Regions from separate parts of the Priestia sp. ABM2_011 genome, predicted to be linked through region 2. Evidence: riboswitches for the same ligand, from Rfam matches in the RefSeq annotation. Region 2 holds a riboswitch; the other holds the start of a gene.

Region 1 (3,163 bases), 3.5 Mb from region 2:
ATCCCAATAATAGAAGACGTAGTGACCTGTGTAAGCGGTACTGGCAAACCAAACAGTGAAGCTGCTGTAACAAGAGAAGCACCAGTACCTGAAATAATGCAGCCTTCCCCTACAGAATAGCGAGTAATTTTTTTTCCGTTTGTTTCAATAACTCGGCCTCCTAGTAAAAGAGCTCCGAGTGCCACCGCCAATCCTCCTGCTATGACACCCGTTGTAGCATCCATTAACCCAGCTCCTACTAGAGGACCGACAGCATTTGCCACATTATTCATTCCAGCTGAGAAGGCTTCAAAGAATCCCGTCGCTATAACTAAAATCGTTAAAACTCTTTTCCACTTTCCCTCTGCTTCTTTTTTATGCGCTCTGCGTTTTATCACTTTCCCAATCAAAAAAGCAATGACAAATGAAACTAGCGGAACAATAATCCAAAAAGACATGACAATTAAAAGTTTTTCTACATACAGAGATTGATAAGCTACTCCTACTCCAACAACTGAGCCAACTGTTACTTCACTTGTTGATAGAGGGATACCAATCAAATTCGCGAAAAAGAGTGACAGCGTTGCAGCAGCCAGAATGATAATAACTAATTCTACTGACAGCAGTTTTTCAGGTATGATACCTGAACTGATGGTTTTTACCACCTCACCGCCTCCGGTAACAGCTCCGAGCACAATTCCTACAGCACAGATGAACAGGGCCACTCTTCGCTTTTTAATTGCACCGGAGCCGTATGAAACGCCCATAGCAGCTGCTGCACCGCTTGCCCCAATATTCATTGCAAAAAAAAGCGCAATGATAAAGGCAACATATAAAAGCATCATTTATTCAGCTCTTTCGTATTTAAGATTCGTGTAATCCGCACTCAACTTTTTGTGTACCTGCCCATCTTCCTGAACGTAAATCGTCTACATTATAGGCAGGTGCGGTACAGGGCTCACAGCCGATACTTGGGTAGCCTTGATCATGAAGTTTGTTGTACGGCAAATCATGCTTATACACATAGCGCCAAATTTCTTTCCATGACCAATGAATTAACGGACAAACTTTCACCTTCTTGAATTTCTCATCTTTATTAAAATAATTCGTGTTGGCACGAGACTCAGACTGCTCGCGTCTCAAACCAGAAATCCACGCATCATAAGGAGCAAGGGATTCTCTTAGCGGAATGATTTTTCGAATTTGACAGCATAAGTTAGGCTGACTCTTCCAAAGCTCATCTCCATGTTTTTCAGCTTGTTCTGCAAGAGTTAAATCCGGCTTTTTCATATGAATACGTAAATCAGGGAAGCGTTCTTTAATTGCATCAATCACTTCATATGTTTCTTTAAAATGAACGCCTGTATCTAAAAAGACAATTTCAGCGTCTTTTTTCACTTTTGAAATTAAATCAATTAACACGATTCCTTCGATCCCAAAGCTTGACGCATAAATAATTGAATCTCCGTAGGTATCATACGCCCACTGCAATGCTGAAAGGGCTCCTTTTGTTTCATCTTTACTGTCGAACTCTGGAAATGTATCGCTCCAGTTTTCGTACGTATATAAGTCTGCCATTTTCTCCACTCCAATTCTTAGTTATCCGCGTTATCCAATAAAAAAAGACGGTTTTACCCACTAGAATTGGATAAAACCGCCTCTAGTGTGTCTAGTCAGCGAAACTATTTAATTCTTACTTTACTTCGGCGTGTTCAAAAATTTGTTTTAAGTCGGGGTTTACAGTCATTGGTTTCCCTTCTCAAATTATCGCTTGCGCTATATCAAAATAAAAAGTCTTCCGTATTGAAAGACTGGGTAGGCAATAAATTTTCACCTTATCTTTCAAAATGATACACACTTTGCTGGAATTAGCACCTTGCTAAGCAGGTTGCCGGGGTTCAGCGGGCCATCCCCTCCACCACTCTTGATAAGCATTTTTTAAAAATTTTAGCATATTTAGAATATTTGTCAACATTAAAAATCATATATCCGATAAGAAAACTATACTTTAAATTCACAGAAATATCTATACTTTTATTTAAAACAACATATGTAAATTTAACCCAAATGTGAACATATCAGTTTATAAAACGCTTTCTTTTTTCTCCAACTTTTGATGTTCTCTTGCTAAATAAAACGCAAAATCTCTCTATAAAATTAATAGCGGATTTATAAGCTTTACGGATAATTCACCCACATTAGCACACATTACAGATAACACTGACTGACAGATAGGAGCTATATAAGATGGAGAGACAACCCTTTCAATTAGACGATACAATTAAAAATAATGTACGAACATATTTACAGCAGATTTCAACTGAAGCCTCTAATTTAATTAAACATTTAGACACGAGTGATCATTGTATCCTATGTGATTTTGAGGAGATGAGAAGGTTATTTCAAGATGTTCAAGCTACGGCCGCCTCTTATTACTTGCGTCATTACTTATCGCCTTATACATTTGAATACGCTGCTCTGTCCCTAGCTATTCATAACCTCTCTGAGAAACGTCACGGCGCTTTAATTGTCATTGAACGGGAACAAAATGTTGATCCTCTTATTCAAAAAGGAATGCCTATTCAAGCTCCTGTCAGCGCTACGCTAGTTGAGACACTGTTCTATCCAGGGACACCCTTACATGACGGAGCTGTCCTAATTAGAAATAATCAGCTTATTTCGGCTGCTAATGTTTTACCTCTCTCGTCTATTATTTCAACGAACAAAAAATTGGGAACACGTCACCGTGCAGCCATTGGAATGTCAGAAAAATCGGATGCATTAATTTTAGTTGTATCTGAAGAAACAGGCAAAATTTCGTTTGCGCTTGATGGAAGCCTCTACCCTATTCACTCCAGCAAAAATATGATTTAAGAGCCCTTTCCTAATAAGCAGCCCTATCTTGACTTCTATATCCTTTCTCTTTAATATATTTCATAGTTTTTACATACTATAGATACGGGTGATGCATATGGCAATTTTAAAATTTGAACATGTAGGCGTTCAAGTAAAGGATATAGAAAAATCTATTGAGTTCTATACACAAAAGGTGGGATTAGAGCTCATCGAAACACTACCACATACCGATCCGTCTTTGAAGCTAGCTTTTCTAGGTTTAGAAGGCAATGTAATCGTAGAGTTAATTCAAGGGTATAACTCAAGCTTACCTAATGAAGGTAAAGTT
Region 2 (3,163 bases):
GAAAAGCACCTTGCAGAAGGCTATACGACCGTATTTCTTTATAAAAAATTCAATGAGGTACACTCTTTGTCGTAAAAGATAGAGAAGTGGTCTAAATTAAGAAATGTGAAAGAGTGATAAATATGACAGATCAATTACTACTAAATACGCTAATAGACATACGCCGTGAGCTGCACCGGTTTCCAGAGCTTTCAATGAAAGAATATGAAACAACTAAACGTATTAAAAAGTGTTTAAAGCACTACGATATTTCTATAGCGGATGCATTACATTTAGACGTGGGAGCAGTAGCGGAAATTGTGGGAGGAAAGCCGGGACCTACTATCGCTATTCGAGCTGATATTGATGCGCTGCCAATTGAAGAAAAAACCAATCTGCCATTTGCTTCTGAAGTGAACGGTGTTATGCACGCATGCGGCCATGATTTTCATACGGCTTCTATAATCGGAGCAGCCATTCTTCTCAAAGAGCGTCAGCAGGAGCTTTGCGGTACGGTTCGATTCATCTTTCAACCGGCCGAAGAAACGGCTTCTGGGGCAAAAATGCTCGTTGAAAAAGGTGTGCTCGAAGGAGTAGAAGCGATATTTGGAATGCATAACAAACCGAATCTTCCTGTAGGAACCATTGGTGTCAAATCGGGACCTTTAATGGCAAGCGTTGATCGTTTTGAAATTGACGTCAAAGGAGTAGGCGGTCACGCAGGTATTCCAGAAAAAACAGTAGATCCGATTGCTGCTGCTGGTCAAATTGTTACTAGTTTACAAACCATTGTCAGCCGTAATCTCAGCCCATTTCAAAATGTTGTTGTCAGCATAACTCAAATCCACGGAGGGAGCTCGTGGAACGTCATTCCTGACAAAGTAACGCTTGAAGGAACGGTGCGTACCTTTCAAGAAGAAGCGAGAGAAAAAATACCGGCTCTTATGAAACGATTTGCTGAAGGGATTGGAGCAGCTTTCGGGGCTTCAGTAGACGTTAAATGGTATCCGTATCTTCCTGTAGTAAACAATGATGATACGCTGGAAAAATTGGTTATTAACGCTGCAGAGAATCTTAGTTATCAAGTCGTAGAAGCTGAACAATCGCCTGGAGGAGAAGATTTTGCCGTATATCAGCAGCGTGTACCAGGATTTTTTGTATGGATGGGTACGGCTGGAGAATATGAATGGCACCATCCTTCTTTTTCATTAAATGAAGAGGCATTACTTGTAGCAGCTTCTTATTTTGCTAATCTAAGCTTTGACTTTTTGAATTCATTCCATTACCAAAAAAATTAAAATATTTTTATTTTTCTATTTACGCGGATGGAATTGTTTGATAAAATAAATTTTAAATTAAAAAAGTTATCACGAGTGGACGAGAAATCTGGCTCTTTGACTCCACAGCAACCTACGAATGTAAGGTGCTCCTACCAGCAAAGCATGTGCTTTGGGTGATAAAACGGGTGAAAAACTCATTTTGCATCAAAGCAAAATGAGTTTTTTTTATTTTTCTAAAAGGAGAGGGTTTTATGAGTCATACAGCAGTTGCAGCACATACAGGAGAGAAAGCATTAAAGGAAGCCGTAAAATTATTAGGAAAGCATTATCAAGTAGCTTATCGTGAATTAGAAACATTTTATGAAATTGTGGTCGAAAACCATGTTCGTACATATGCTGTAGGCATAGATATTAAAGATGTACAAAAAGCAAATGAACTAGAAATTTATTCATCATGCTGTTCCAAGCTTGAGCGAGTAGGCTGTCTTTTATAGAAGTCTGCTCGCGCCTCTATTTTTAAAGTGTTTTTAAATAGAAAGCATGTTTTTTGACAATTGAAGAATCTGGTGGGTATAATCATTACTCACTAGGTTTTAAAATTAATCATAAATTGTCGAAATTTTTACACAAATTAAAGGTTACATTCGAAATGAATTGTGGTATGTTATAAAACAAGAATATTTTATGAAAGGAGCATTGAAATGGAAATGTCTCTTGAACATGGAAACGATGCAGGAAGCGAACAGCTTATTGATCGTATCCTAGACTTTTTAGAAGATGACGAAAAGTAAAAAAAAGAGTGTGCGGTGCTAGCCCTAGCCGCGCACTCTTTTTTTATCATGTGCGTCAAGGAAGCGCATACTATGATACATAGGGATAGAATGAAAGGGTCTCTGTCAAAGGGATTGACGAATCGTTTTGTTTGATGGAAAATTTAGAAAAAGGAAAGAGATGAAGGGTATGTCGAACAAAACATCTTTGTATCAAACAAAAGAACAGTTAAAGAAGCTTGTAAGCGAATTGGTTTCTATACCTAGCGTGACAGGAACGATGGCAGAAGTGGAAATGGCTGAATCGATGGCGTCGTATTTATTGAAGCTGCCTTACTTTCAAAAAAACGAGCAAGTTGAGCTTCATTCAACAGGAGACGGGCGATCGATTGTCACAGCTTTTGTTGAAGGAAAAAATACGAATAAAACAGTTGTATTAGTCAGTCATTACGATGTAGTGGATGTACAAGATTATGGACAGTGGAAAAAGGATGCTTTTCACGCTGATACGTTAACGAGTACTTTTTATAATGATATGGAACAAGTTCCGGCGCACGTACAAAAAGATATGGTAAAAGGAGACTGGCTTTTTGGCCGAGGAACGATGGACATGAAAGCAGGTATTGCTCTGCATATCAGTATGATTGAACGAGCATGCAACGGAGAGTTTGACGGAAACATCCTGCTTCTGTCGGTACCGGATGAAGAAGTAAATTCGCTCGGAATGAGAAAAGCAGTGCCTGTTCTTTTAGAACTTGCGTGCAAACATCAGCTGGATTTTTCTCTCATGCTAAATGCAGAACCAGTGTTCAGCCGCTATCCTGGTGATCAAACGAACTATGTGTACTCAGGATCGATTGGCAAGATCATGCCAAGCTTTTTGTGTTATGGAAAAGAAACTCATGTAGGGGAACCGCTAGCTGGTTTGAATGCTAATTTACTAGCTTCTTATTTAACAACAGAAATAGAACTAAACGTTGATTTTTGCGAAAAAGTAAGAGATGAAACGAGTCCACCTCCTACTGTGCTGATACAAAAAGATTTAAAAGAAGAGTATTCCGTTCAAGTTCCGCACTCTGCCGTTGTATTATTTAATTTATTTATGTTAAACCGCTCTCTTAAAGAAGTAACAGA

What was found. Region 2 has a riboswitch for S-adenosylmethionine ahead of ACXAE4_RS21835 (hypothetical protein). Riboswitches for the same ligand answer to the same signal wherever they lie in the genome.
Region 1: it holds a riboswitch for S-adenosylmethionine, as region 2 does, so the genes downstream of both, ACXAE4_RS03265 (phosphoadenylyl-sulfate reductase) here and ACXAE4_RS21835 (hypothetical protein) in region 2, are expected to answer to the same signal.

The regions. Positions count from the first base shown of each region.
Region 1 is NZ_JBSWUB010000001.1:607,977-611,139, reverse strand. It holds gene ACXAE4_RS03270 (inorganic phosphate transporter) at 1-824, opposite strand, end outside; gene ACXAE4_RS03265 (phosphoadenylyl-sulfate reductase) at 844-1,557, opposite strand; SAM riboswitch class I at 1,812-1,913, opposite strand; gene cdaS (sporulation-specific diadenylate cyclase CdaS) at 2,227-2,853, shown strand; gene ACXAE4_RS03255 (VOC family protein) at 2,951-3,163, shown strand, end outside.
Region 2 is NZ_JBSWUB010000001.1:4,110,196-4,113,358, reverse strand. It holds gene ACXAE4_RS21845 (GNAT family N-acetyltransferase) at 1-75, shown strand, start outside; gene ACXAE4_RS21840 (amidohydrolase) at 123-1,277, shown strand; SAM riboswitch class I at 1,341-1,442, shown strand; gene ACXAE4_RS21835 (hypothetical protein) at 1,511-1,753, shown strand; gene ACXAE4_RS21830 (M20/M25/M40 family metallo-hydrolase) at 2,220-3,163, shown strand, end outside.